Regions from separate parts of the Buttiauxella sp. BIGb0471 genome, predicted to be linked through region 1. Evidence: predicted binding sites of a transcription regulator. Region 1 holds the regulator's gene; each other region holds the start of a gene.
What was found. The regulator LexA, encoded in region 1, represses DNA repair genes until DNA is damaged. The targets are predictions, from matches to a motif close to TNCTGTATGTACATACAGNA.
Positions count from the first base shown of each region.

Region 1 (7,707 bases):
CGGTATGTAGGGTACAGCGCGATGAATTCGTGTTTTCGCAACCCGTTAATAATGTCAGGTTTGGTAAATAATTGATATCCCACGACCCGCAAACTTAGCCAGAAAGATGCGAGGTTGTGATCAACTCCGCAATACCTGAGCAATCTGCCGGGTTATTACAAACAAAACCTAGCGTTTGTCGGCAACCAATGACAGTGCATGTTCCACAACATCAATTCCGGCACCCGCTTTATGGGCGTTTTCGCTCAGGTACCGACGCCACTGGCGCGCACCGGGAATCCCCTGGAACAGACCAAGCATATGGCGAGTGACATGGCCTAAGTAAGTGCCGTTTGCCAGTTCACGCTCGATGTACGGGTACATGGCGCGAACCGCCGCAACGGTGTCGACTTCCTGCGAATCAATGCCAAAAATCTCACGATCAACCGCCGTCAGCAGGCCTGGGTTTTGATAGGCTTCGCGCCCAACCATCACGCCATCCATATGTTCGAGATGCGCTTTCGCTTCTTCCAGCGATTTGATACCGCCGTTAATCGACATCGTTAAATGCGGAAAATCACGCTTCAACTGGTAAACACGGGGATAATCCAGCGGTGGAATTTCACGGTTTTCCTTCGGGCTTAAACCTGAAAGCCAGGCTTTACGGGCGTGAATGATGAACATTTCACATTCGCCCTTCCCGGCAACCGTACCGATAAAATCACACAAGAATTCGTAACTGTCCTGGTCATCAATGCCGATACGCGTTTTGACGGTGACAGGGATAGATACCACGTCGCGCATCGCTTTAATGCAATCCGCAACGCGCTGCGCATCCGCCATCAGACATGCGCCGAACATACCGTTTTGCACCCGATCAGAAGGGCAACCGACGTTCAGGTTAATTTCATCGTAGCCACGTTCTTCAGCCAGTTTCGCGCATTGTGCCAGCGCGGCCGGGTCACTTCCGCCTAACTGCAAAGCGATGGGATGCTCGTCTTCGCTGTACGCCAGATAATCCCCTTTGCCGTGAATAATCGCACCGGTGGTCACCATTTCGGTGTACAGCAGTGTCTGGCTTGATAACTGACGCAAGAAATAACGGCAGTGGCGATCGGTCCAGTCGAGCATCGGTGCAATAGAAAAACGATGTGGCTGGAAAGGAGTCTGGCTGATTTGTGAGGACATAGGCACTGGCGTTTACGGGCTACGGTTAAAAAAGGGTCGGTACTATAGCATAATCCAACGGCCGGGTACGTGTTGTCCGGCCGTTGGCTTTCATCAAAACGTCATGCCCACTTGTAACCCTGCCCCCCACGTCTGGTCTTCGCCATATAAGCCCATTAAATCAACATGTACCAGGTCAAAGGGCGCAAATCCTACACCGCCGGTAAAGACATTACTTTCATGGGAACGCATATCTGCGCGATACCCCGCACGCACTGCAAGCCAGGGTAATGGCGAGATTTCAGCACCGACACCTGCAAATTGCGAATTATCTTCACTCTTAAAATTCTTGGTTTCGGTGAGATCGACATCCGTCGTCAGTACCACTAAATCACTGTGCCAGGCCACGCCCGTCGTGACCAATGGTCGAATCTGGTAAGTGTCTTTAAAGCCATCAACCACTTTGGTGTCGATATCACGTGACACCAGGTTTTGCCCGGTCAACCCAACAGTCCATGAGTCACCAAAATCTGCGGCAAGCCCTGCATCAATGTTGAAACCTGTGTCGGAATTACGGTAGCGGCTGTCGCTAATATCATCCTTCTTGTACTGATAAACAGAGGTGCTGTAGTTATAAAGCCAGGTTTTCTGCAACTTTGGCGTCACGCCAACTGAAACAGGCACACCGCCAAGATCAAATTTATGGGCAACTGCCACGCCGTAATCTGAAACAATCGCAGCTCGACCAAATCCTTTTGAGGTGAGATTGTTTAGATCGTTACGGTTCGGGATCACAGTTCCATTGGCGATACCATTCAGGTAGTCGAGGTCATGCTGGGTGATGTCTGAAGTCACTTTAGCTGTGCCGTACGCTTTCACGACGAATGCAAAAGGCAGCGTTTCATTTGGGATACTCACCGCTATTGCACCGCCAGCTTTTGCACGGGCCTGGTCGCCTTTCACATTCTGGAGCTGCCGGGATAAATCTGCCGCATCGTTTTGCATCTGGCGATATATCCCAGGATTCCGAATAATCTGCTGCAAGGGGATATTGGCATAATTCAGATAATCCTCAGCCGAATTGCTGATGTCATCGATATTATTTTGCAGGTTATCAGGGTCGGTAATTTGCATTCCGACAGCAGGAATCAGGAGCGCGGCGGTATCGCCTTGCTGGCTTTTGGTGAGTAACGCCGGGTTAATCAGGACTGCACTACTCCAGCGGGATGATGCAACGCCAGTGCCTCCCATCGCATCATTACGTGTCTCCGTCCATGTTCCCGCTGCATTCGCGTCATTTGCCATAAATAAAAAAGCAGCATTTAATGCCGCCAGGGTTCTGATTTTTATCATTTACTGCCCGCCTGTCTAACTTCAGTTTGAAGAATCGGCCCCTGTCAGTGCCAGACCAACAGGAGTGGATAATGCTGTGAAGAAAAGACTTAAAAGCGGGTGGTTTACCCCAAATGGCATCCCGCATTTATCCTGACGGGTTAATATTTCTTTATTTCCTATAGGGTTATTTATACTTTACCGTTCGTTTTTCGGGAAGGCAGACCATCATGCTGACCAAAGAATTGCGGCGGATGGTCAATCCAGCGATCTTTACGTTGTGCTGCATAAGAGGGGTTTAAGGGGTAGTAAATTCTGTTTTCAGCTTTATTGGCTTCGCCGACAATCAGCAGTCGAACTTCATGTTCGGTGTTATTAATAAAAGTATGGCAAACGCCTGTCCCTGCCGGGAAGCCGACACTATCTCCAGGTTCCAGCGCATAGAGGTGCCCGTTAATCCACACTTGCGGATGCCCTTCCAGTACATAAGCAAACTCTTCTTCACTACTTTCGGCATGGGGATAAGAAGTACGGCGGCCAGGCAACAAGCGTTCATGATGTATCCCCAGGCGTGTTAAACCCAGTTTACGAGCCAGCGGTGCGCCAATGGAAAATAATTCAGTGCTATCGGGATAGGTTGAATCATCTTCACCTTCCAGTTCTTTCCAGTGGCGAATGCAATCAGGTTTATTCATAACAAACTCCGGGATAGTCATCTCAAAAGGATGTGACCAGAATGGCGCACCATTCGGCGTTTTTTGCGCATTGTGGTAAAGTGTAGGGCTAATCTACAGGGGAATGCTGATGGACATCACGACTTCACAAAACGTGTTAGCGCAGGCTGAAAAACTATGCGAGCAGCGTAATGTGCGCCTGACGCCACAACGCCTTGAAGTACTGCGCTTGCTGACACAGCAGGCAGGTGCAATCAGCGCTTATGATTTGCTGGATTTACTGCGTGCCAGCGAACCGCAAGCTAAACCCCCGACGGTGTATCGTGCGCTCGATTTTCTTCTCGAACAAGGTTTTGTACACCGTGTAGAGTCAACCAACAGCTACGTTTTATGCCATCTTTTTGATCAACCGACTCACTCATCAGCCATGTTTATCTGTGACCGATGTGGCGTGGTGAAAGAACAGGGTGCGGAAGGCGTAGAAGATATTATGCAGCAGTTGGCAGCCGAGTTAGGCTTTGCTCTGCATCATAATGTTATTGAGGCGCATGGATTATGCAGTGCTTGTGCGGAGGTTGAAGCGTGTAGTCACCCGGAAGCGTGTGGGCATGACCATTCGATTCAGTCAAAGAAGAAGTCGCGTTAGGGGAATGGGTACGTCCGTGTACCTGGGCAGGGCTGAGAGTTAACACATCTGAGGGAAACTAATTACCAACGGTATTTGTTGCGAGTTTCCCAATCAACGACTTCTTCCTCTGCCTTATCCTTTTCATATCCATAACGTTCCTGGATTTTGCCGACAAGCTGATCGCGTTTCCCTTCAATGACGGTCATATCATCGTCAGTCAGTTTGCCCCATTTCTCTTTTACTGTGCCTTTGAACTGTTTCCAGTTACCGCCGATTTCGTCTTTATTCATAATAGTATCCTCATCGTTCGGTGAAAAATTACTAACAAAAATTACCATCGTCCGGGTGCTTCCGTTTGGCTGACACCCTGTTTCTGCTGGACGTGGAAATAATTGTAGTCAAGGATATGGCGGTATGGGGAAAACTAAGAATGTTTAACCTAACGGCTTAATCTTGAACATTGTTAAACCAGGTATTTTTCTGCCAGTGGCGACGCCAGATCCAGCCCAGCGACAAACCTCTTAGCGCAAGGAATACAGCTAACGAAAGCCACAACCCGTGGTTGCCTAAATACGGTACGGTAAACATCGACAGGCCAAAGCCCAACGCCGCGACAGCCATGCTATTGCGCATTTCAGTCCCTCGAGTTGCGCCAATAAACATGCCATCGAGCAAATAGCACCACACGCCGACAACGGGTAAAATTATCTGCCAATACAAATAGATATCCGCTTGCCGTTGCAGCTCAGCAATTGAGGTCAAAAGGGAAACAATTTGCTCACCCAATAAGGCATAAACGGCGGCGAATACCAGTGCGACTAAACCGGCCTGTCGACATGCAGCTCCCCAGACTTCGAGTAATTGCCCCCGATTTCTAGCCCCGTAAGCCTGCCCGGAATGTGCCTCAACGGCATAGGCAAAACCATCGAGCGCGTAAGCGGTGAAGGTCAGCAACGTCATTAGTACCGCATTCACCGCGACGATTTCGCTACCCAAACGCGCTCCAAAGATGGTCACGGAGGCAAAACAGATCTGTAATAACAGCGAGCGGAGCATGATGTCGCGGTTAAGCGCCAACAAACGCCGAACATTACCGCGCCACGCCTGTTTAAGCATTTCACCACTGATTCCACGCAGGCCCATGACCTTTTTCACCATTAGCAAGCCGATGATAAATGTGGCGTATTCAGCCGTGACGGTAGCGAGTGCTGCCCCCTGAACATTCATATGCAGCCCCATCACCAGCCACACGTCGAGCACAATATTCAGAACGTTACCGACCACTAACAAAATAACCGGCGCACGTGCGTATTGAACGCCCAGCAACCAGCCGAGCAAGACCAAATTAGCCAGGGAGGCCGGGGCACTTAGCCAACGAATCTCAAGAAAACGTCGCGCCTGAAAGAGCACGTCCTGATTACCGCCGACAATACGCAGAGCCAGCGAGATTAGTGGTTCGCGCAGCAAGACAATGGCAATACCCGCTCCGAGTGCCAGCAATAAAGGCTGAACCAGTGCGCGAGCTAAAGCGGAGGGGTTGTTTGCGCCAAAGGCCTGGGCGGTTAAGCCGGTGGTACTCATGCGCAGAAACAGCAATAACATAAACAGGAAGCTGGTAGCCGTCGCTCCAATCGCGACACCACCGAGATAAACAGGACTATCCAGATGACCAATAACAGCCGTATCGACAAGGCCAAGCAGCGGGACGGTAATGTTGGAGAAAATCATGGGTAAAGCGAGGCGCCAGAGCGCACGATCCGCTGTGGAGAATAATTGCATGACCTCTCCTGAAGGAGATCAAAGAGAATTAAGACAGTGATGCGTACTTAAATACGCATCACCTAAAGAGATTTTACAGCCAGTCGCCGTTGCGAATAACCCCAACAGCCAGCCCTTCAATCGAGAAGTTATGCTCACGCAGGTCAACCACTATCGGCTCGAATTCGCTGTTTTCTGGCAGCAGGTGAACGGTATTCCCTTGCTGTTTCAAACGTTTAACGGTGACTTCATCATCAATGCGCGCAACAACAACCTGGCCGTTACGCACATCCTGAGTTTTATGCACCGCCAGTAAATCACCGTCCATAATACCGATGTCTTTCATAGACATCCCGCTGACGCGCAGCAGGAAGTCGGCATTCGGTTTGAACAATGAAGGATCTACCTGGTAATGGCCTTCGATATGCTGCTGCGCAAGGAGTGGTTCACCCGCAGCGACGCGCCCAACCAGCGGGATACCGGTGATCTCTTCCACCAGCAAACGAATGCCACGCGAAGCGCCGGAAACAATCTCAATCACGCCTTTACGGGCGAGAGCTTTTAAATGTTCTTCCGCAGCGTTCGGAGAACGGAACCCCAGACGTTGAGCAATCTCGGCACGTGTCGGTGGCATGCCGGTCTGGCTGATATGATCCCGAATAAGATCAAACACCTCTTGCTGCCTGGTAGTTAACGCTTTCATTCCGCCCCCTGGGTGTTTATACAGTTATGCTGTGAGTATATACAGTTAAAGGCGAATTTGGAACCACAAATTGAGCAAAAAACCAGGCACTTAACTATTCTGGAAAGACTATCGCAAATGCTGCCAAAGCAGCGTGACCCAGGTAATTACTGCAAGGATAATGGCGATTAATACGGCGGCTGAGCCCATATCTTTCGCTCGCCCGGAAAGCTCGTGATAGTCAGTACCAACACGGTCAACGAGGGCCTCAATAGCGCTATTGAGGATTTCGACAATCATCACCAACACGACTGAACCAATCAGTAAAATACGGGTAATAGGGTCAACATCTAACCAGCAGGCAATAGCAATGGCGATGACAGCCGAAACGCCCTCCTGGCGGAAAGCAGCTTCGTTGATCCAGGCCGCTTTTAGCCCTTTCCATGAATAGCCTGCAGCTTTGATAATACGGGTAAGTCCAGTGGTACTACTCGCCATTTTGGGCAACCTTTTCAAATTATTTGCATCAATGCTTGTCAAAATTATAACGCCACAGAAATCTGGGTCAGATTCTGATATTCTTGCGGCGAATTTGCATCATTAACCTGAGGCTTTACATCGTTTATGTCAGGCTGGCCAAGAATCTACTACAAATTACTTAATTTACCATTAGGCGTTCTGGTAAAGAGCAAGTCTATTCCGGCAGATCCACAAGCCGAACTGGGCTTAGATCCCACACGTCCAATAATGTACGTGCTGCCCTATAACTCAAAGGCGGACTTATTAACGCTGCGCGCTCAATGCCTCGCGCATAACTTGCCCGACCCTCTCGAGCCGTTAGAAATCGACGGAGCGGTGCTGCCGCGCTATGTCTTTATCCATGGTGGGCCGCGTGTATTCACTTATTACACGCCAAAAGAAGAGTCGATCAAGCTGTTCCATGATTACCTCGATTTGCACCGTAGCAATCCCAATCTGGATGTGCAGATGGTGCCTGTTTCGGTCATGTTTGGCCGTTCACCGGGGCGCGAAAAAGGCGAAGTGAATCCGCCATTAAGAATGCTCAACGGCATTCAGAAATTCTTCGCCGTCTCCTGGCTTGGCCGCGACAGCTTTGTGCGTTTTTCCGCACCGGTTTCGCTGCGCCAGATGGCAACCGATCACGGCACAGATAAAAAAATCGCTCAGAAACTGGCGCGCGTGGCACGTATGCACTTCGCTCGCCAGCGTTTAGCGACTGTTGGCCCGCGTCTGCCGGTGCGTCAGGATCTGTTTAACAAACTTCTGGCATCAAAAGCTATCGCTCGCGCGGTAGAAGACGAAGCGCGTAGCAAGAAAATCTCCCATGAAAAAGCACAGCAAAATGCTGTCGCGCTGATGGAAGAGATTGCCGCCAACTTCTCTTATGAAGCCGTTCGTTTGACCGACCGCGTGTTAGGTCTGACGTGGAACCGTTTGTACCAGGGCATTAACGTTCACAACGCTGA
Region 1 covers NZ_JANUEU010000010.1:30,739-38,445, forward strand. The annotation lists gene dusA (tRNA dihydrouridine(20/20a) synthase DusA) at 169-1,167, opposite strand; gene M2371_RS20915 (conjugal transfer protein TraF) at 1,261-2,499, opposite strand; gene M2371_RS20920 (cupin domain-containing protein) at 2,670-3,173, opposite strand; gene zur (zinc uptake transcriptional repressor Zur) at 3,283-3,798, shown strand; gene M2371_RS20930 (CsbD family protein) at 3,861-4,070, opposite strand; gene dinF (MATE family efflux transporter DinF) at 4,228-5,559, opposite strand; gene lexA (transcriptional repressor LexA) at 5,633-6,241, opposite strand; gene M2371_RS20945 (diacylglycerol kinase) at 6,350-6,718, opposite strand; gene plsB (glycerol-3-phosphate 1-O-acyltransferase PlsB) at 6,845-7,707, shown strand, end outside.

Region 2 (7,707 bases), on a different contig from region 1:
TGCGGCGAGTTTTTAAGATTGTCGATGAGCTTTAACGTCGCGCGATCAAAAGCCTGACGGATCTGGTGCCCCTGATCGTGGCTGACGTCATCCAGAAACGAATTGACCGCACTGGAAACCAAATCGGCGCTGTGCTCCCCCAGCCATTCGGTGGGTAATACTTTGGCCTTGCGTGGATGCTCTGTTTCCAGCCAGCGGACAATCTGACGGGCGATAAAAGCCCGCGTGCTTTCACGTTTTATCAGCGCCAGCATCTGGGCAATGACGGAGTCGAGTAACTCCTGATGGCGGTTATTTTTAGTCAGACTTTCCAGCAGCAGAGCACTGGAATGGGTCAAATCGACCTTATCGATGGCCTTGTGAACCGCCTGGCGGATTAAGCGTTGGATGCGCGTATCGTCAGTTAAGTCTAAAAATGCGCTCATCACCTGCAACAGATGTTGCCCGACGCGCTGCGCATTGTCGGGCTTGCTGAACCACTGGCCAATCATGTGCGCCGGTTCGTGGCGGCGAATTAAGGCAATCAGGGACTGGGTATCAAGAAACTTCTCCTGCACAAAAATGCCCAGGTTTTCACCAATGCGATCTTTATTGCGCGGAATAATCGCCGTATGACGAGAGATGAAGGGAATCGGTACGCGATGAAACAGCGCTGCCACGGCAAACCAGTCAGCGAGCGCACCCACCATTGCGGCTTCGGCGATAGCTTTTAAGCCGCTCACCCAGAAACCCGGTGGTAAAAAGAGGGTAGTCACAAACGTTACAGCGGCAACCAGCAGTAGGGACAGCGCAAGGCGCTTGGTGCGTTTTAGTTCAGCTATTTTCTCCATTAACTAAGCATAGAACGGCACGCAGCGGATCGGTAGAACAAATTTGCGTTGCGATTAATCTCGCTCTATTTCGATTAACTAAATTTTCCACACCTTCAAATCGTTATAAGAATCTTCCTGTAATCGACTTGCCTGGAGCACACATTTAACGATACTGTATATATATACAGTTATTGTTTGTGAGGATTTTATGGCACCGCTAACTCTTTTTATTTTCTGTTCATCAACAGGTTACGGAGCGTAACTATGGGCGCATTTCCATCACCTGCGCAGGATTATGCAGAAAAGAGCGTCGATATTCGTCAATTAGTGGATGAACATCCGACTGCCACATACTACATGCGGGCATCGGACGATTCGATGATTGAAGGGGGTATCAGCAATGGCGATTTGCTGGTGGTTAATAGCGCAAAAACGGCGGTCCATAACGATATTGTGATTGCGGCGGTGAATGGCGAATTCGTCGTCAGACAATTGCAACTCAGACCCGTTATTCAGCTCATGCCGCTTAATCGCGCCTGCAAACCTATTCATCTCGGTTCAGATGAGGCGCTTGAGGTGTTTGGCGTGGTGACTTATATCGTGAAATCAACGAGGTAATTATGTTTGCCCTGGTTGATGTAAACAGTTTTTACGCAAGTTGCGAAACCATATTCAGGCCTGACCTGAAAGGCAAACCGGTAGTGGTTTTAAGTAACAATGATGGTTGCGTGATTGCACGAAACGCCGAGGCAAAGAACTGTGGTGTGCAAATGGGCGGTCCGTATTTCAAGCAGAAAGATCTCTTCCGCCAACAAGGCGTGACCGCTTTTAGCAGTAATTACGAGTTATATGCTGATATGTCACATCGCGTCATGATGACGCTGGAGGAAATTTGCCCGCGGGTTGAGATCTATTCAATCGATGAGGCTTTTTGTGATTTTTCTGGCGTGAGTCATTGCCGAAATCTGAAAGATCTTGGCCGGGAAATCCGTTCTACTCTTTCGCAGCGCACGCATTTAACGGTAGGCGTGGGGATTGCCCAGACAAAAACCTTAGCCAAACTCGCTAATCACGCAGCAAAACAGTGGCCGCTGGAATCGGGTGGCGTTGTCGACCTGTCTGGCCGTGAGCGGCAACGCCAATTAATGGCAGCGTTCCCGGTTGGCGAAGTATGGGGAATTGGTCGTCGAATCAGTAAAAAGCTTGAAGCGATGGGGATTAAAACGACTCTGCAACTGGCTGATGCGGATATCCGTTTTATACGTAAACATTTCAGTGTCGTGCTCGAGCGCACGGTTCGTGAACTGCGTGGGGAATCTTGTCTGGGATTTGAAGAGTTTGCTCCCACGAAACAGGAAATCATCTGCTCGCGCTCATTTGGGGAGCGGCTGACTGAGTATGAACATATGCGTCAGGCTATTTGCAGCTATGCGGCACGTGCCGCAGAAAAGCTCAGGGGTGAACACCAGTATTGTCGTCATATTTCTGCTTTTGTTAAAACATCCCCTTTCACGGTGAATGAACCTTACTACGGCAACCAGGCGATGGTGAAACTCCTTACCCCAACGCAGGACACCAGAGATATTATTGATGCGGCGACACGCTGCCTGAACACCATCTGGAGAGGTGGGCACCACTATCAAAAAGCAGGGGTGATGCTTTGTGACTTTTTCAGCCAGGGTATTGCACAGCTCAATCTCTTTGATGAAAACCCGCCGCGAGCCAACAGCGAAATGCTGATGCAGGTGATAGACGATATTAATAAGAAGAAAGGCAAAGGGACGATTTATTTTGTGGGGCAGGGGATTGAGCAGCCGTGGCAGATGAAAAGAGCGATGTTGTCACCGCGTTATACGACCCGGCTTTCAGATTTGTTGAGGGTTAAATCGGGGAGCATGTGAGAGGCTCATTTTCTTATGCTGTTCCGTTAACAGCTGGCACACCACATTGCCAGGTAATGGGCGATGGAAAAAATAACCCTGGCAAAACTCAATACCCGCCATTTGCACTTGAGCTAATTCGTCTTGCGTTTCAACGCCTTCAATAAGAATTTCACATTTAACTACCATACATAACTTCACCACTTGTCGCAGGAAGTTAAATCCATCGGGTTTAGCGAGGCCCAACACCATTGATCTATCTAATTTTATTTTATCCAGAGGATAACGAGTCAGATAATGCAGGGTTGAATAGCCAGAGCCAAAATCATCCAGCGCGATTTTAATACCCAAACTTCGCATCTTTTCCAGAACCTCTGCGACACGCACCGGCTCCTGCACCTTTTGTGATTCAGTAATCTCAAATTCGAGCTGCCATCCCGTGGGGAGTGGCTTTGCTAACACTTTGCGAACCACATTCAGCAATCTGTAATCGACCAGTGTCTGAGGTGAAATATTGACGGACAGCGTCATATTTTCTGCATCAGACATATTCTCCCGAACATAATCTAATGCATGTTCCATTACCCAGAAGTCCATCTCCGGCATCAACCCTGTTCTTTCATAATATTTGAGGAAAACAGGCGGCGTTATTTTTCCGCTATCGCTTTGATGGCGAATCAGAACCTCAAGGGCAACGATTTTATGATCGGATAAACGCACCTGTGGCTGAAAATAGAGAATGAACTGGCCGCTGTTTTGCAGCTTCTCAATTTGTCTTTGGGCTTCAATGTAGCTGTTCCCTTCAACAATATGGCTGTAATTCGGCACCATCTCAAAATCTGTCGGTTGAGTCATATTCATCTCACCCGTGAGTAAATCCAGGTCGGGATTGTCGGGAACCGATTGTTTAAGTGAAGTGGTAACGAAGGGGCGATAAATAACGACCCCAAGGCTAATAATCAGAAGATACAAAAACACAGCGCTCACAGAGTGGCCGCTGGCTAGCCAGACTTTGACTGGAGAAGGCGTTGACCAACTGACTATTTCGGAAATCCGCGGAACCATGTCCAGATAAGTTGCGCCGTATGCAACCAGGTAAGACATTAAGGGGACAAGGACAAACGGGATAATCATGACGGGGTTCAGGACAATCGGATAACCAAAAATGAGAGGCTCATTGATATTAAAAATTGCCATGGGTGCCGCTACGCCTAACAAGCGGCGATGGGGGTTTTTGGCTTCCATGAAAATACAAATTATCAAACTCACGGTATTACCCGTTCCGCCAGCATTGCACCACATATCGTAGAATACAGGGCTAAGGATATTCAGCGGGTGATGAAGAGTATGCCAGTCATTGATATTTATTTTTTGTGCCGCAGTAAAAGCAACATCAATATCCAAAAATAGGTAATAACCGTGAAGGCCAAAGAACCATGGCACCGTACGCAAGAGAACATATGAAATGCCATGTAAAAAATCTTTTGGATAAAAATACATGGACAAATTACTGAGAAAATCCATCCCGCTTTTCAGCCAAATGGCAGCACCCAGTTTAATGGCACAACTAAAGAGCGCAATAATACCCAGCGTGGCAAAAAAAGAGATGATATTCGTATAGCTATTGTCTTTCCATGAGCGGAGTTTTAGCAGATTCTCGCTCACCACTTCTTGTAAGTAATTGCCGAAGACTCCAGAAGCCAGCGCTAGGGGGATACTGATGTCTAAGAAGAACTGTGCATTATCATCAAGGATTCGGCGGAAGATCATCAAGGTGCTGATGCTTAGTGCAATACAGTAAATCTGTGAGAGACGGTTTCTGACAGCCCAGTGAACCGCGACATAGATGTTCATCACCAACGGTGCCAGCGCTAAAAAACCAACCTGGAGCTGCATGAACCAGATGGCAGCATTATTAAATCCGGTGGTATCACAGATGACTGATGCAGTAATGACGAGTCCCCGGACGATTGATAAAGGGACAATTGCCATGGTGCTGGCAATAATGGCATGAGCAAATCGATTGTTTAATAAACGACTTTGACTGTTATGCAGACGATGCAGCAGATTGTTGTACAGCCACAGTTTTCTCACAAAGTTACCTGAAATATGTATGCTTATTGATAATTGTATTTAAATGGACAATTGCATGACTAAAAAATGGAATAAATGATATTTACTTCATAATTGAATAATTAAATGCCGTTTCAATTTATTGTTTAAATACACTTCGATAACAAAGAGACATCTGTGGTTTAACTATTACACCCTCTCATAAAAGCAACGACGAGAATGGTACCAATAACAAAGGTAGCCAGTACCTTCGATACTAATCCGGTTATAAAGAAGACAGACCCCAGCACAAGAAAAATAACAAATGCCTTACAATAGTTTGATAACATCTTTAATAACCTGCTAACCCCAGTCAAAAATATTAAACCCCCACTGTTCTGGGGGTATATTTAATCTAGGGTAACAATATTTGTACTGCTAAGTAACTCTGGTAAATGTTCAAAATTACGCATTCAGGTGTGATTATCTGTACACCTTATAGAAGTTAAATTACAGGCAATAAAAAAGCAGCCATAACAGGCTGCTTTCGAAGGGGATGTTGGTCGGCACGGAGAGATTTGAACTCTCGACCCTCGCCACCCCATGACGATGCGCTACCAGGCTGCGCTACGTGCCGAGATCGTGCAAATAATACTACCTTTTTCGCGATCGTTTGCAAGACAGCTTTTTGCTAACTGGTTCATAAATAAACAATCAGTTAGCAATGAAACGCTTCTCGTCGGTTAGCACCTGGAGCAACAACCCAAGTTGAGGCTTGGTTTCTTTGATGCGTTCACCCTGCAAATCGTACATCCGATAGTTACCATTATTATCAAGCACTAACGTCATGTCAGGAAGAGTGACCGCGAGGCTGTTGTTATCCGCACCCACAACCCAGTTATTGCGACGTGTCGCGGCAAACAAGTCTTCACCTTGTGAATACTCGTTGGCTGGATTTTTAACGTGCAACAGGCGCTGCATCAGGGTTGTCATGACATCTTGATGGTCAGTGAGCTTGGTGATGGTTTGTGCTGGTGTGCCAGGCCAATGGATAACTAATGGCACCTCAATACGTGAGCGTGACCATGCAAAGGATTCCTGCTCTTTACCCAGCGGCACGCCATGACCTGCGGTAATAATCACCACCGTATTCTGGAGCTTACCGGAAGCTTCCAGCGCATCAAGCACACGTTTGATTTGCTCATCAACACTAACCGCTGCGCGAGCATAGCGACGAGCAAAGGCCTGCTGATTGGTGTCTGCTGTAATATTGGTGCCATTAAAAGCAACCCAGGAGAACCAGCGGTTATCTTCGGACGCGTATTGGTTTAGCCAGTTAACCCATTGCGTCGCTGTTTGCTCGTCAGACTGGCTTTTTGCAGAAGGTAAAGAGAAGTCTGATAGCAGGGCCTGGCGATACATGGACGAGTCAAAACCATCGGAGGCGAACAGCCCCAGTTGATAGCCTTGCTGGTTCAATGCAGTAATTAAAGCTGCAGGAATTCGGGCGGATAACACGCCATCCATGTAGGCTGGCGAAATGCCGTAGAACAGGCCAAAGATACCGTTATCGGTCCCGTTGCCCGCACTCATATGTTGCGTAAAGTTGATATTGCCCGCCGCAAACTCGCTCAGGTTCGGCAAATCTTTCTGCGTATGTTCAGCATTCAGGCCGTCGACCGTAATCAGCAATACGTTGTGCCCGGTGCCCATATCACGGAATTGGAGGTCGCTCAGTGGATACTGCACCGATACCGCTTCAGGACTACCTTGTTCCACGAGGCGGCGTTGGTACTCTTTTGCATCCAACAGGCCATGTTTTTCGAGGAAGCGGCGGGCCGTCATCGGGTAAGACAGCGGCAGGTTGGCGCGCTGCATGGTTATCGGGCGATAGAAATTCGCATCGGCCCAGATATACATAATATGGCTACTGAAGAAGGCGACGAAGAACAGCACAACCACAGGTTTTGCATAGTGTTTGCGCCGCCCCAGGCTGCGCAGTTTCTGCCAGCTCCAGGTCGCAAACAGCATTTCAATTAATAAAATCACCGGCACGCTGATAAACATCAGTTGCCAGTCGCGCGCCATCTCACTCTGGTCGGGGTTAATCACCAGTTCCCAGACAATCGGATTAAGGTGGAGATGGAAGCGAGTAAAGACTTCGCTGTCGATAAGCAACAACGTCATGCCTGCGGTAGCGAGCGCTGCCGAGACAAAGCGCATCAGGCGTTGTGACATCACAACGAACGTTAGCGGGAAGAGAATCAGCAAGTAGGTGGCGAACACCACAAAGCTAAAATGACCGATAACACTCAGCCAGGAATAAATACGACCTGTGAGCGTTGTCGGCCAGTCGGCGACAAACAAATAGCGGCTACCCAGCAGTGTTGCCAGCAGGATATTGAACAAGGCGAACCAATGTCCCCAACTGACCATCTGGGAAACTTTTTCGCGGTAGCGCTGACGGTTAGTCACCATAACGTGTAACTACGATCCCTTAATGAGCTTTGTCTTCGCTCACGGAGGCTTGCAACGCCTCAGCGAAAGAGCGAGCCAACGAGCGGCGTTGAGCAGAAGCTACGCTGGTATTAATCAAGTTGGTGACCATGTTTCCCAGTACCATCAGGGAAAGATCGGTTGGCGTTTGGTGCTTTTCCAGCACGCTTGCCAGTTCACTCAACAGTTCTTCGACGCGTTCGTCACTATAACGGGATATTTGTGGCATAAATTAACAATCAATTAGATTCAGGAAAGGGCGTTATCTTACCGTAGCAGGACCTATTTTTCTTGAATTATTTAGGTGATGTTGCACATGGCTTCAGGCAATGGTTGAATACCGCCGAGTCTAAAAGGAGAGTTTATCATGAGTCTGGATATCGACCAGATTGCCTTACACCAGTTAATCAAGCGCGGCGAGCAGACACTTGAAGTTGTGTTGCGCGATTCTCTGTTGGCAACGAACG
Region 2 covers NZ_JANUEU010000001.1:333,433-341,139, forward strand. The annotation lists gene M2371_RS01580 (DUF445 domain-containing protein) at 1-830, opposite strand, end outside; gene umuD (translesion error-prone DNA polymerase V autoproteolytic subunit) at 1,077-1,430, shown strand; gene M2371_RS01590 (Y-family DNA polymerase) at 1,433-2,713, shown strand; gene M2371_RS01595 (EAL domain-containing protein) at 2,678-4,786, opposite strand; tRNA gene M2371_RS01600 (tRNA-Pro) at 5,305-5,381, opposite strand; gene yejM (LPS biosynthesis-modulating metalloenzyme YejM) at 5,459-7,222, opposite strand; gene M2371_RS01610 (YejL family protein) at 7,242-7,469, opposite strand; gene yejK (nucleoid-associated protein YejK) at 7,608-7,707, shown strand, end outside.
Region 2: a site for LexA is predicted at 983-1,002, ahead of umuD (translesion error-prone DNA polymerase V autoproteolytic subunit). Genes of this name have one in related genera too.

Region 3 (7,707 bases), on a different contig from region 1:
TACCGCAGCGGCTCGCCCGTATTTACGTGGCGAAGAACCGTTAATGCTGGCGGTGCCGCGTATTGTGGCCATCAAATCGAAATCCAGCCCGAAAGTGTTCGGCGGCAATTACGATCGCAAACTGTTTGCCAAATTGCGCAAGCTGCGTAAAGCCATTGCGGATGAAGAAAATATCCCGCCCTATGTGGTGTTTAACGATGCCACGCTTATCGAAATGGCTGAACAAATGCCGCTCTCTCCGGGTGAAATGCTGGGCGTTAACGGTGTCGGTACACGAAAACTGGAACGCTTTGGCCGCGAGTTTATGGCACTTATTCGTAGCCATGTCGACGGCGAAGATGAGTAGTAGCCAGTCCTGCCCGAACGTGGCAGGATAACCCTTCATTGAATATTTTTTGCGCGAGTTATTTCCTATGTTGATGCTTTTCCTCACGGTGGCGGTTCTACATATCGTCGCATTGATTACCCCTGGCCCGGATTTCTTCTTTGTCTCGCAAACAGCCGTTAGCCGTTCACGTAAAGAAGCCATGATGGGTGTGCTGGGTATTACCTGCGGCGTCATGGTCTGGGCCGGTGTGGCGTTGCTCGGCCTTAACCTTATCCTTGAAAAAATGGCATGGTTACACAGTATTATTATGGTCGGCGGGGGCTTGTATCTGTGCTGGATGGGGTATCAGATGCTGCGCAGTGCATTGAAAAAAGAAACGGTTAAGCCGACAGAAGAAGTCAGTGTTGAGCTGGCTCGCAGCGGGCGTAGTTTCCTGAAAGGCCTGCTGACCAATCTCTCGAATCCTAAAGCTATCATTTACTTCGGCAGCGTGTTTTCACTGTTCGTCAGTAATGATGTTGGCAGCGCCGAACGTTGGGGATTATTCGTCATGATTGCCCTGGAAACCTTTGCCTGGTTCACCGTCGTTGCCAGCTTGTTCGCACTGCCGCAAATGCGCCGTGGTTATCAGCGCGTTGCGAAGTGGATTGATGGAGTTGCCGGTGCATTGTTTGCCGGATTCGGCATTCACCTGATCATCTCCCGTTAATTACGCCTGGCGTGCTCCAGCGAGGAGTGCGCCAACCAGCATAAACAGCGAACCAAATACGCGGTTCAACGCTTTCATCTGCTTTGGCCCTTTAATCCAGCCTGCAATTCGCGTCGCCAACGTCGCATAGCCAATCATCACAATAATATCGACCACTACGGTGGTTACGCCGAGCACTAAATACTGCGCGGCCTGTGGCTCATGTGGTGCGATAAACTGCGGGAAAAGTGCAGCCAGAAACACAATGCTTTTGGGGTTGGTCAGGTTCACAAAAATTGCACGTTTAAACAGACGGCTGCGTGGTTGGCTCGTGGCGAGAGTGTTCAAGTCAATGGCACCTGCGGCACGCCATTGCTGAATGCCAAGCCAGATAAGATAAGCAGCCCCCGCCCATTTCAGAATTTCAAATGCTAGCAGCGAACGTGAAAACAATGCGCCGAGGCCAATCCCAACTAATACGATGTGAATCGCCAGCCCGGTTTGCAGCCCGGCAATCGATGCCGCTGCTCCTCGATAGCCATGGCTAATGGCGGTAGTCATCGTATTTATCGCCCCGGAACCGGGTGAAAGACTCAGAATTATCGTGGTCAAAAGATAGGTTAACCACCACTCAACGCTCATGTGAAATTCCCTGGATGGACACTTTTATGCCACAATACGCTATTGTTGATGAGCGTGCTACGAATCACAAAAAGCGATATGACTCAGCATAAAAATGGATGGTCAAACAGGGAAAACGCCTTTGCGGCTTTCACCACCGGTCCGTTGATGGACTTCTGGCGACAGCGCGAAGAGTGTGAATTTTCAGGCGTCGACGAAGTGCCGGTACGCTACGTACGGTTTCGCTCGCAGGATCATGACCGGGTGATTGTTGTTTGCCCTGGGCGCATCGAAAGCTACGTCAAATATGCTGAACTGGCTTATGACTTATTCCATTGTGGATTCGATGTTTTAATCATCGACCATCGTGGGCAAGGCCGTTCAGGACGCATGCTGTCGGATTCACATCGTGGCCATGTTGCGAGATTTAGCGACTATGTCGACGATTTTGACCGCTTTTATCAACATGAAGTCGCGAATGGCCCGTGGAGAAAACGCTATGCGTTAGCGCATTCCATGGGGGGCGCAATCATCACGCTGTGGCTTGAAAAAAACTCACAATGTTTTGATGCGGTTGCACTTTGTGCGCCAATGTTTGGCATCGCGCTGCGCTGGCCGGACTGGATGGTGCGCCATATTCTTGACTGGGCCGAGGGACATCAGCGTTTTCGTGAAGGTTATGCAATCGGAACAGGCCGCTGGCGTGCCTTACCATTTAGCGTTAATGTCCTGACTCATAGCCGTGAACGTTACCGCCGCAACCTGCGTTTTTATGCTGACGAGCCAGCGTTACGGGTTGGCGGGCCAACAAATCACTGGGTAAGAGAAGGGATACTCGCAGGAGAACAGGTTTTAGCGGGAGCCACTGCTATCACCACGCCGATTTTTATCCTGCAGGCAGAGGAGGAACGCGTCGTTGATAACCGCGCACATGACCAATTCTGTGAAATTCGAGCCGCGGCGGGCAACCCTTGTGAGGGGGAAACACCTTACGTCATAAACGGTGCGTATCATGAGATCCTGTTCGAAAAGGACGATATGCGGACCGAAGCGCTGAATGCCATCATCGCTTTTTTTGATAGGCATAACTAAATACCGACTTAAACACCAGAGGTTCCAAATCCTATGTACCATGTCGTTGCGTCTGACTTAGATGGCACGTTGCTGTCCCCCGATCACCTTCTTACTCCGTATGCAAAAGAAACGCTGAAACTGCTCACTGCTGAAGGAGTTAATTTCGTCTTCGCAACGGGTCGCCACCATATCGACGTGGGGCAAATTCGCGATAACCTCGAAATCAAAGCCTACATGATCACCTCTAACGGCGCGCGCGTACATGATACTGACGGCAACCTGGTGTTCAGCCACGATCTCGACCATGACATCGCCCAGGATCTCTTTGGTGTCGTACATACCAATCAAGATATCGTGACCAACGTCTATCGCGGCGATCAGTGGTTTATGAACCGCCATCGTCCTGAAGAGATGAAGTATTTTAAAGAAGCCGTGTTTAACTACAGCCTGTTTGAGCCAGGTTTGCTGGAAGCCGATGGCGTCAGCAAAGTGTTCTTCACCTGTGATTCTCACGAAAAATTGCTACCGCTGGAGCAAGCGTTGCTCGCTCGCTGGGGCGACCGCGTGAACGTGAGTTTCTCGACGCTGACTTGCCTGGAAGTGATGGCAGGTGGCGTGTCAAAAGGCCATGCGCTGGAAGCGGTATCCAAAGCGATGGGCTACGGCCTGAAAGACTGCATTTCCTTTGGCGACGGCATGAATGACGCTGAAATGCTCAGCATGGCGGGTAAAGGCTGCATCATGGGCAACGCTCACCAGCGCCTGAAAGACTTGCTGCCAGAGCTGGAAGTCATCGGCACCAACGCTGATAACGCGGTTCCACATTACCTGCGTAAGATGTTCCTCGGTAAAGATTGATTCGTAAAATCGAGTGGTGAATAAATCACCGCTCGTCAACCAAATAGTTCAGCTCCGGTTCATACCCTTCGCTACAATGGTGAATAAATTGCCTGTAGTTGAGACTTCATCGTGCCGTTACTCATCATCACCACCATTCTGTGGGCCTTCTCTTTTAGCCTGATTGGCGAATACCTTGCCGGGCATGTCGACAGCTATTTTTCCGTGCTGATGCGCGTCGGACTTGCGGCGTTAGTGTTCCTGCCGTTCCTGCGTTTCAAAGGCTACAGCGCGAAAACGCTGTTGCTGTACATGCTGGTGGGCGCGTTACAACTCGGCGTGATGTACCTGTTTAGCTTCCAGGCTTATCTCTACCTCACCGTTTCTGAATTCCTGCTGTTTACGGTAATGACGCCACTTTACGTCACGCTGATTTACGACCTGATCAGTGGCAATAAGCTGCGCTGGGGCTATGCGTTAAGCGCAGGGTTGGCGGTGATTGGTGCGGCGATTATTCGCTACGATAAAGTCAGCGATCACTTCTGGATTGGCTTGCTTTTGGTGCAGGCGGCAAACATCTGTTTCGCTATCGGTATGGTGGGTTACAAACGCCTGATGGAAACGCGCCCGATGCCACAGCATTGCGCATTTTCATGGTTTTATCTCGGGGCTTTAATCGTGGCCGTTACGGCCTGGTTTGCGCTTGGGAACCCGCAAAAACTGCCGACGACAAATCTGCAATGGGGCATTCTGGTGTGGCTTGGGGTTGTCGCGTCAGGGCTGGGGTACTTCATGTGGAACTACGGTGCCACGCAGGTGGATGCGGGCACGCTCGGCATCATGAACAACGTGCATGTTCCGGCGGGGCTGCTGGTTAACCTCGCCATCTGGCAAGAGCAACCCCATTGGCCGAGTTTTATTATTGGTGGGTCGGTGATAATGGCTTCGCTATGGGTACATCGCCATTGGGTCGCTCCGCGTTCTTCACAAACGGCAGATGCTCACAAGCGTGTGAACGCGTCGAGCGAATAAAGGCTTCCGTCACCGGTTGACGCTGCTCGCCATCGCGCACGGCGGCGTACAACCGGCTCCAGAGTCCTTCACCCAGGGTTTTGGTCACAACCAGACCCTGGCGTTCAACATTCTCCACTACCCAATGCGGCAGCGCGGCAATTCCCATGCGTGCCGACACCATCTGAATCAACAACAACGTGTTATCGACACTTTTCAGCGATGGACTTACGCCCGCTGGTTGCAGGAAATGCCGCCAGATATCCAGACGTTGGCGCTGGACCGGGTAAATCAATAACGTTTCGCTGCTCAAATCTTCCGGCTCAATACGCGTTTTATTCGCCAGCGGGTGATCCGTTGCCAGCACCAGGCGCACTTCATAATCAAACATCGGCGAATAGTGCAGACCGCTGCGCGGCAGGATGTCAGACGTTAACACGATATCCAGCTCACTTTGTTGCAGTGCAGGCTGCGGGTCGAACGTCACGCCAGATTTGAAATCCAGATCCACCTGCGGCCAGGTTTTGTGGAAGTTTTCCAGCGCGGGCGTCAGCCACTGAATACAGCTATGGCATTCGATGGCGATGCGAAGCCGGGTTTGGTGCGGTTCGTTGCAAGCCTGCAGCGCACGGCTAATCTGCGGCAGCACTTGTTCAGCCAATTGCAGTAGCACCTCGCCCTGCGGCGTAAACCGTAGTGGCTGACTTTTACGGACAAACAGGCGGAACCCAAGCCGCTGCTCCAGATCGCTGAACTGATGAGAGAGCGCCGATTGGGTTTGATGCAACGCGGCGGCGGCGGCGGCTAAAGAGCCGCAATTTCGTAACGCCTGGAGCGTCCGCAGGTGTTTGATCTCGATCATGAAAGTCCTTCACTTCGGCATGAGCAAATTGCGCTTGAGGAATATACAGTACATTTGCAAGATGGCGGTGTAAACATCTGGATGGCTAAATACGAAAAATTCCTCAAGGGGCATAACATGACAATACTTAATCACACCCTCGGCTTCCCACGTGTCGGCCTGCGTCGCGAACTGAAAAAAGCACAAGAAAGCTACTGGGCAGGCAACTCCACTCAGGAAGAATTGCTGGCGGTGGGCCGCGAACTGCGTGCTCGCCACTGGGAACAACAAAAAGAAGCTGGTGTGGAACTGCTGCCAGTGGGCGATTTCGCCTGGTACGATCACGTTCTGACCACCAGCTTGCTGCTTGGCAACGTGCCGGCTCGTCATCAGAACGCGGACGGCAGCGTCGATATCGACACTTTATTCCGTCTGGGCCGTGGCCGTGCACCCACTGGTGAGCCAGCCGCAGCCGCTGAAATGACCAAATGGTTCAACACTAACTACCACTACATGGTGCCGGAATTCACCAAAGGCCAGCAGTTCAAACTGACATGGACACAGCTGCTGGATGAAGTAGACGAAGCGCTGGCACTCGGCCATAACGTAAAACCTGTGCTGCTTGGCCCGGTCACTTATCTATGGCTGGGTAAAATCAAAGGCGAGCAGTTTGACCGCCTGGGCCTGCTGAAAGATATTCTTCCTGTTTACCAGCAGGTGCTGGCGGAACTGGCAAATCGCGGCATCGAATGGGTGCAAATCGACGAACCTGCATTGGTGCTGGAGTTACCGCAGGAGTGGCTGGATGCGTTCCAACCCGCTTACGATGCGCTGGCGGGTAACGTTAAACTGTTGCTGACCACCTATTTTGAAGGCGTAACGCCCAACCTGAATACGATTACGGCGTTGCCGATTCAGGGTTTGCATGTCGACTTCGTGCATGGCAAAGACGATATCAACGCACTGCATCAGCAATTGCCAGAGAACTGGCTGCTATCGGCAGGTGTGATTAATGGCCGTAACGTCTGGCGTGCTGATTTAACGGAGAAATATGCGCAACTGAAAGATCTGGTGGGCAAACGTGATCTTTGGGTTGCCTCTTCTTGCTCGCTGCTGCACAGCCCAATCGACCTGAGCGTTGAAACCCGTCTGGATGAAGAAGTAAAAAGCTGGTTTGCCTTCGCGTTGCAAAAATGTGCCGAGTTGTCTTTGCTCACTGATGCGCTGAACAGCGGTAACACCGAAAAACTGGCAGAGTGGAGTGCGCCGATTCAGGCTCGTCGCCATTCACAGCGCGTACATAACGCGGCAGTAGAACAGCGCCTGGCAAAAATTACCGCACAAGACAGCCAACGTCAGAGCGAATATACCGTTCGTGCTCAGGCCCAGCGTCACCGCTTTAACTTGCCTGTCTGGCCGACGACCACCATCGGTTCGTTCCCGCAAACCACTGAAATTCGCGGCCTGCGCCTCGATTTCAAAAAGGGAAATCTTGATGCCAACAACTACCGTACCGGCATCGCGGAACACATCAAACAGGCTGTTGCCGAGCAGGAACGTTTAGGTCTGGACGTGCTGGTGCATGGTGAAGCGGAACGTAACGACATGGTGGAATATTTCGGCGAGCACCTCGACGGCTTCGTGTTTACTCAAAACGGTTGGGTGCAGAGCTACGGTTCGCGCTGCGTGAAACCACCGGTTGTAATTGGTGACATCAGCCGCCCGGAAGCGATTACCGTGGAATGGGCGAAATACGCGCAATCCCTGACCGACAAACCGGTAAAAGGCATGCTGACTGGTCCGGTGACGATTCTGTGCTGGTCATTCCCACGCGAAGATGTGAGCCGCGAAACTATCGCTAAGCAAATCGCATTAGCGCTGCGCGACGAAGTGGCAGATCTGGAAGCTGCAGGTATCGGCATCATCCAGATTGATGAACCCGCTCTGCGCGAAGGTTTACCGCTGCGCCGTTCCGACTGGCAGGCGTATCTGGAATGGGGTGTGGAAGCCTTCCGCCTGAACGCTGCAGTCGTGCGTGATGATACGCAAATCCACACTCACATGTGTTACTGCGAGTTCAACGACATCATGGATTCTATTGCAGCGCTGGATGCAGACGTGATCACCATCGAAACCTCGCGTTCCGATATGGACCTGCTGGAGTCGTTTAAAGAGTTCGAATACCCGAATGAAATCGGGCCGGGCGTATATGACATTCACTCACCGAATGTGCCGAGCGTGGAATGGATTGAAGCTCTGCTAAGGAAAGCTGCAGAGTCTGTTCCGGCAGAACGCTTGTGGGTGAAC
Region 3 covers NZ_JANUEU010000009.1:50,679-58,385, forward strand. The annotation lists gene recQ (ATP-dependent DNA helicase RecQ) at 1-346, shown strand, start outside; gene rhtC (threonine export protein RhtC) at 414-1,037, shown strand; gene rhtB (homoserine/homoserine lactone efflux protein) at 1,038-1,658, opposite strand; gene pldB (lysophospholipase L2) at 1,737-2,729, shown strand; gene yigL (sugar/pyridoxal phosphate phosphatase YigL) at 2,763-3,569, shown strand; gene M2371_RS20635 (carboxylate/amino acid/amine transporter) at 3,681-4,580, shown strand; gene metR (HTH-type transcriptional regulator MetR) at 4,468-5,421, opposite strand; gene metE (5-methyltetrahydropteroyltriglutamate--homocysteine S-methyltransferase) at 5,539-7,707, shown strand, end outside.
Region 3: a site for LexA is predicted at 5,453-5,472, ahead of metR (HTH-type transcriptional regulator MetR). Genes of this name have one in related genera too.

Region 4 (7,707 bases), on a different contig from region 1:
TGGCGGAAATCCTGAGAAGCCGCACGAATATTCTCGGTTTCGGCATTTCCACGATTGAACAAGCGCAACGTTTCCATGCCGCGCAGACGGTCAAGGAAATGGCCGCTCAGACGCGCCAGCGCTTGGAAGTTACGACGGTTAGCATCTGCGGCTCCCATCCCTACCATCGCCATAAACAGCGGGATCAGTGGTGCTGTACACAGTAGAATCAGCGCGGCAACCCAGTTAGATGGGAAAATCACGATCAAAATCAGCACCGGAACCATCACCGCAAGCGACATTTGCGGCAGATAGCGTGCATAGTAATCGTGCATATCTTCAATTTGCTCCAGCACCAGCGTTGCCCAACTGCCCACAGGCTTACCCTGAATCCAGGCGGGGCCAGCCTCATGAACGCGGTCGAGCACTTTGCGCCGAATTTCTTGCCGTATGTGCAACCCGGCGTAGAAACCCGCTTTTTCACGCAGCCAAACCACCCATGCGCGCAATACAAAAATCAGTATCAGGATGACAAAAAGCAGAAGCAGCGCTTCGCGAGGAATGTTTTCCATGATCATGTGCTGCAACATCCGTGCTAACAGCCAGGCTTGAGCAACAATTAAAAGTCCACTGATCAAACCCAAAACGCGGGAAAGCCCTAACCAGCGGCGCGAAATAATGCTTTGTTGTTTTAGCCAGCGGCTAAGTTCTTGTTGACGGGTTTTGTTCATGGGTTGCCAGTGCAGGTAAATAATGAATTATCAGGCAAAATTTGCGGGCAATGTTACAACGCAGACAAAAGAAAGGCGACCTATTCAGTCGCCTTTACGTATCTTCAAACTGCCGGTGAAGGCGCTAAGAGTTACTTATTCTGTTCGGCCAGACCGTCCAGGTAGCGCTCGGCATCCAGTGCAGCCATACAACCCGTGCCTGCAGAGGTAATCGCCTGGCGATAGATATGATCCATTACGTCGCCTGCCGCGAACACACCAGGGATGCTGGTTTGTGTTGCGTTGCCGTGAATACCGGACTGCACTTTGATGTAGCCGTTTTCCAGCTCGAGCTGGTCGGCGAAAATTCCGGTGTTCGGGCTGTGTCCGATTGCGACGAACAGACCTGCAACTTCTAACTCTTCAGTCTGGTCAGTATTGTGTGCATCGCGCAGGCGCAGACCGCTCACACCCATCTGGTCACCGGTCACTTCATCGAGCGTGCGATTAGTGTGCAGCACGATATTGCCGTTCTTCACTTTTTCCATCAAACGGTTGATGAGGATTTTCTCGGCGCGGAAGCTATCGCGGCGGTGAATCAGGTGCACCTCAGAGGCAATATTTGCCAGATAAAGTGCTTCTTCAACCGCAGTGTTACCCCCGCCGATAACCGCAACTTTTTGATTGCGATAGAAGAAACCGTCACACGTTGCGCAGGCAGAAACGCCACGGCCTTTGAACGCCTCTTCGGAAGGCAGACCCAAATAACGAGCAGAAGCACCCGTGGCGATAATTAACGCATCACAGGTGTATTCGCCGCTGTCGCCTGTCAGACGGAACGGACGGTTTTGCAAATCCACTTTAGAAATGTGATCGAACAGAATTTCTGTTTCGAATTTGGTCGCATGTTCGTGCATGCGCTCCATCAACGCTGGGCCTGTCAGGTCATTAGGATCGCCAGGCCAGTTCTCAACTTCAGTCGTTGTGGTCAACTGGCCACCTTTTTCCATCCCGGTAATCAAGACGGGCTTGAGGTTAGCGCGAGCCGCGTAGACTGCTGCGGTATAGCCCGCAGGGCCGGAGCCAAGAATTAGCAATTTACTGTGTTTAGCGGTGCCCATGAGATCCTCATTGTTCGTTGGCAGTCAATCGAGGGATTGTAGGGAATTTGGCGGGTTAAAAAAAGGGTGCAACGGTGGTGATGGGTAATAGTGTTAACGATATGTGCAATAGTCGTGTTCAATCAACCTGGGCAAATGAATAGAAAGCGCATAGAAATCCATCAGAACAGGGTAATTAGTCACGCCACTAAAGTGATGAATAATCGTCAAGTCGCCGGGATATATGGCACGTTCCACTAATTTTCGATGTTTTGCTTTGACAATCCGCTAAGCATTTGCGAAAACATTCGAGGAAGAAAAACATTTGGTGTGAGAGCAGTAAAATAATCACGCATACCTGATGCAATTTTACCGGGTTATTGAAATCTACTCATGGCGTGGACAGACGCCATGAGTGATGTCGATAGCGGCCATTGGGCACCGGTCTTCTCACGTACACTCGGAACATTGACGTTGACCGGGTTATGGCAGGTGAAGGAAGGAACAAAGAGAGACAATAATAATGGTAGATAGTAAGAAGCGCCCTGGCAAAGATCTCGACCGCATCGATCGTAACATTCTGAATGAACTGCAGAAGGACGGACGTATTTCCAACGTCGAGCTTTCGAAGCGAGTAGGGCTTTCACCGACTCCGTGCCTTGAGCGCGTGCGTCGTCTGGAACGACAGGGTTTCATTCAGGGCTACACCGCTCTGTTGAACCCGCATTATCTGGATGCATCACTTCTGGTTTTTGTTGAGATTACTCTGAATCGTGGCGCCCCGGATGTGTTTGAGCAATTTAACGCCGCAGTTCAGAAACTTGAAGAAATTCAAGAATGTCATTTGGTATCCGGCGATTTTGACTACCTGTTGAAAACCCGTGTACCTGATATGTCTGCGTACCGCAAATTACTAGGCGAAACCTTGTTGCGACTGCCGGGTGTGAACGATACCCGTACGTATGTAGTGATGGAAGAGGTCAAACAGAGCAATCGTCTGGTTATTAAGACCCGTTAACACGGGCCAGGTGCAAAATCTGCGTATTTTGGTTACACTCCTGGTAATTCATACAGCAACAGTGCCGGGAATGCCCGGCACTGTTGCTCTCCATATTTATTAAGGACCTGGAGAGTCTTACTTGAGCCAGGAATACACCGAAGAAAAAGAAGTTACATTGAGGAAACTCAGCAGCGGGCGTCGTGCGTTAGAGGCGTTACTGCTTCTTGTTGCCATTTTTGCCGTCTATTTGATGGTGGCGTTGCTCAGTTTTAATCCTTCCGATCCGAGTTGGTCACAAACCGCGTGGCATGAACCTATCCATAATCTGGGTGGAATGCCAGGGGCGTGGCTGGCCGATACTCTGCTATTCATCTTTGGCGTGATGGCCTACACCATCCCGGTCATCATTATCGGCGCGTGTTGGTTCACTTTCCGTAACCGGGATAGCGAAGAGTTTGTTGATTACTTTGCCGTTTCCTTACGCCTGATTGGTGTATTGGCAATGGTACTTACGGCCTGTGGCCTGGCGGCGATAAACGCAGATGATATTTGGTACTTTGCCTCAGGTGGCGTGATAGGGAGTTTGCTCAGCACCGCGATGATGCCTTTGCTTAATAGTAGCGGCGGCACAATTGCCTTGTTGTGCGTTTGGGCGGCAGGTTTAACTCTGTTTACCGGCTGGTCCTGGGTCAGTATTGCAGAGAAAATTGGCAGTGCGACATTAAGCGTGCTGACTTTTGCCAGTAACCGTACGCGCCGGGATAACACCTGGCAAGACGATGATTACGACTACGAAGATGAAGAACATAACGAAGAACACGCTTCAGAAGTAGTGGAAAAGCGTGAGTCTCGTCGTGCGCGTATTTTGCGTGGAGCATTAGCACGTAAGCAGCGTATATCTGAGAAATTCTCCAATCCTAACGCGCGTAAAACAGACACTGCGCTGTTTTCTGGTAAGCGTATGGATGATGCGGAAGATGACGTTTTATTCTCGGGAAATAAAGCGACGCTGCCTGAGGACGACGTTTTGTTCTCAGGGAATAAAGCAACACTACCTGAAAGCGACGAATACGATCCTTTATTACACGGGCAGTCTATCGTTGCCCCAGTTGCGGCAACTGCCGCTGCGGCAATGGCGAACCCTGCCTATGCGGCTCCCGTTATGCCAACAGCGACCGTCTCTCCAGTAGCAGCACCGGCACCAGAAGTGGATCACCATCCCGCTATTGCCTGGGAACCTGCGCCTACTACGGTGACGCCTGAACCCGTTATTGCGCCTGCGCCTGAAAGTTACGACGCGCCTCGCGCGACGGATCAATATCACCCGCAATACTCTGCACAACAAAATCCGCAGCAGCATCCGCAGCAAGTCACCAGCCACTGGTCAGAACCGGCTGTGGAGCAACCTTTTGTTGAACCGGCTTACTATGAACCAGAGGCTCCAGAGCCTGTTGTTCAGCCTGAGCCTATTGAAGAATTTAAACCCGCCGTTCGCCCGCCGCTGTACCATTTCGAAGAAGTCGAAGAGCGTCGTGCGCGTGAACGTGAGCAACTGGCAGCCTGGTATCAGCCGGTAAACGAACCTAAGCCTGACCCTTATGGCTATGACAGTTCTCCAGCTTTTGCATCAACAAGTTCTACGGACGCTTCGCGGGTTGAACCACCGGCTATGCCTCAGGGGATGTCCAGCATAATGCCGGAAATTCCGATCGTGCCAGCCCCGGATATTCCGCAAGGTGTTAAAGATGCTGCAAAAGTCGCAGGTGTTGCGGCAGCGTTTAGCCCGGTGTTTAGCATTGCCAGCGACGCGCCTCGTCCTCAGGTTAAAGAGGGGATTGGCCCGCAGTTGCCACGTCCAAATCGTGTGCGCGTACCAACTCGTCGTGAGCTTGCGTCCTATGGCATCAAGTTGCCTTCTCAGCGAATGGCTGAAGAAGAAGCGCGTCGCCAGGGCGGGATGGATATCGAAGACGACTATGCTGACGATGCCGAGGAAATGGAACAGCAGGAACTCGCTCGCCAGTTCGCGGCCCAGCAACAGCAGCGTTATGGTGAAGAGTATGAAGACGATGCGACACAGCAAGATGAAGCAGAGGCTGAACAGGCAGAATTAGCTCGCCAGTTTGCAGCGCAGCAGCAACAGCGTTACTCCGCGGAACAACAGCAACCAACACAGCAACAGCCAAATAATGTGCCGTTCTCACTGGATGATTTTGATTTCTCACCAATGAAAACGTTAGTTGATGATGGCCCGAGCGAGCCATTATTTACGCCGAGTCCGGTTGAAGCGCCAGCTCCTGTTCAGCAACCGCAAAGTTGGCAAGCTGCACCGCAGTCGCATGTGCAACCGCCAGCACCTGCCCCTGTTGCAGCACCTCCGGTACAAGAAAGTTTGATTCATCCATTCCTCATGCGAAATGGGGACGATCGTCCACGGCAGCGTCCAACAACGCCATTGCCATCGCTGGACTTGTTGACCTCGCCGCCAGCAGAAGTGGAGCCGATTGACACCTTCGCGTTAGAGCAAATGGCTCGCCTGGTGGAAGCTCGTCTTGCCGATTACCGGATTAAAGCCGATGTGGTGGATTACTCTCCAGGCCCGGTTATCACCCGTTTCGAGCTGGATTTAGCGCCAGGTGTCAAAGCCGCTCGCATTTCTAACTTGTCTCGCGACCTCGCGCGCTCGTTATCAACAGTGGCGGTGCGTGTCGTTGAAGTTATTCCAGGCAAACCCTATGTGGGCCTTGAGTTACCAAACAAAAAACGCCAGACCGTTTACCTGCGCGAAGTTCTCGACTGCGCTAAGTTCCGCGAAAGTGCTTCTCCGTTAACGGTCGTCCTGGGTAAAGATATCGGTGGCGAACCGGTGATTGCCGATCTGGCGAAAATGCCACACTTGCTGGTTGCGGGTACAACCGGGTCCGGTAAGTCTGTTGGCGTGAACGCCATGATCCTCAGCATGTTGTATAAAGCGACGCCTGAAGAAGTGCGCTTTATTATGATCGACCCGAAAATGCTTGAGTTGTCAGTGTATGAAGGCATCCCACATCTGTTAACGGAAGTCGTAACGGATATGAAAGATGCGGCCAATGCATTGCGCTGGAGCGTGAACGAAATGGAACGCCGCTACAAACTGATGTCTGCTCTGGGCGTTCGAAATCTGGCAGGTTACAACGAACGTGTGCTGGAAGCTGAACGAATGGGTCGTCCAATTCCAGATCCATTCTGGAAACCAGGCGACAGCATGGAAGTTTCCCATCCAATGCTTGAAAAGCTGCCATATATCGTCGTGCTGGTGGATGAATTTGCTGATCTGATGATGACGGTCGGTAAGAAAGTGGAAGAGTTGATTGCTCGCCTGGCACAGAAAGCGCGTGCTGCGGGTATTCACCTGGTGCTGGCCACTCAGCGCCCATCCGTTGACGTTATTACAGGGTTGATCAAAGCGAACATCCCGACGCGTGTGGCGTTTACCGTCTCAAGCAAAATCGACTCGCGAACCATTCTTGACCAAGGTGGCGCTGAGTCGCTGCTGGGAATGGGTGACATGCTTTATTCCGGGCCGAACTCGACGCTACCGGTACGTGTTCATGGCGCGTTTGTCCGTGACCAGGAAGTCCATGCGGTGGTTCAGGACTGGAAAGCGCGTGGTCGTCCACAATACATCACTGGCATTACTTCCGATAACGAAAGTGAAGGCGGCGCAGGTGGCGGGATTGACGGTGATGAAGAGCTTGATCCACTGTTTGATCAGGCAGTTTCCTTCGTGGTTGAAAAACGTAAAGCGTCTATTTCCGGTGTTCAGCGTCAGTTCCGCATTGGCTATAACCGTGCAGCCCGTATTGTTGAACAGATGGAAGCGCAGGGGATCGTGAGTCCGCAAGGTCACAACGGGAATCGCGAAGTGCTTGCACCACCGCCATTTGACTAACTTTTTGCATCAGAGCCGCCGTTGCGGCTTTTATGCAAAGAAGGGTAAATTACCGGAAAATCAGCTTTTTCTTCTGTTGCTCCCAAGCAATTCTCCACTAGAGTGGGCAACAGAAATGCCACAGTGCAGTCGCTATGTGGCGCATGAATTTAAGGGATCGTAATGAAGAAAATCGCTATTACTTGTGCTTTATTGACTGCTCTGACCGCAACTGCTGCCTGGGCTGACGCCGCGGGCGACCTGAAAACGCGTCTGGATAAAGTCAGCAGCTTCCACGCAAGCTTCACACAGAAAGTCACCGACGGTGGCGGCGCTGCAGTGCAAGAAGGTCAGGGTGATCTGTGGGTTAAGCGCCCGAACTTATTCAACTGGCATATGACTCAACCTGACGAAAGCGTCCTGGTTTCCGATGGGAAAACATTGTGGTTCTACAACCCATTTGTTGAGCAAGTGAGTGCCACCTGGCTGAAAGATGCTACTGGTAACACTCCGTTTATGCTGATTGCGCGCAACCAAAGCAGCGACTGGCAGCAGTACAACATCAAACAAAACGGTGATGATTTTATTCTGACGCCTAAAACCAGCGCCGGTAATCTTAAGCAATTCACCATTAACGTTGGACGTGATGGAACCATCCATCAGTTTAGTGCTATTGAGCAAGACGATCAGCGCAGCAGCTACGCGTTGAAATCGCAGCAAAATGGCTCGGTGGATATGAGCAAGTTTACGTTTACCCCGCCTAAAGGCGTGACGGTGGACGACCAACGTAAGTAGAGGTATGAGTGAGCAACTTGTCGCTCGATTTTTCTGAAAATACCTTCCAGCCTCTGGCCGCGCGTATGCGGCCGGAGAACCTCGCGCAGTATATCGGCCAGCAGCATCTTCTCGCTCCGGGCAAAGCTCTTCCTAAAGCTATAGAAGCCGGGCATCTCCATTCGATGATTTTATGGGGCCCCCCAGGCACAGGTAAAACCACGCTTGCCGAAG
Region 4 covers NZ_JANUEU010000002.1:321,083-328,789, forward strand. The annotation lists gene M2371_RS08045 (heme ABC transporter permease/ATP-binding protein CydD) at 1-710, opposite strand, end outside; gene trxB (thioredoxin-disulfide reductase) at 842-1,810, opposite strand; gene lrp (leucine-responsive transcriptional regulator Lrp) at 2,313-2,807, shown strand; gene M2371_RS08060 (DNA translocase FtsK 4TM domain-containing protein) at 2,929-6,720, shown strand; gene lolA (outer membrane lipoprotein chaperone LolA) at 6,883-7,494, shown strand; gene M2371_RS08070 (replication-associated recombination protein A) at 7,503-7,707, shown strand, end outside.
Region 4: a site for LexA is predicted at 2,846-2,865, ahead of M2371_RS08060 (DNA translocase FtsK 4TM domain-containing protein). Genes of this name have one in related genera too.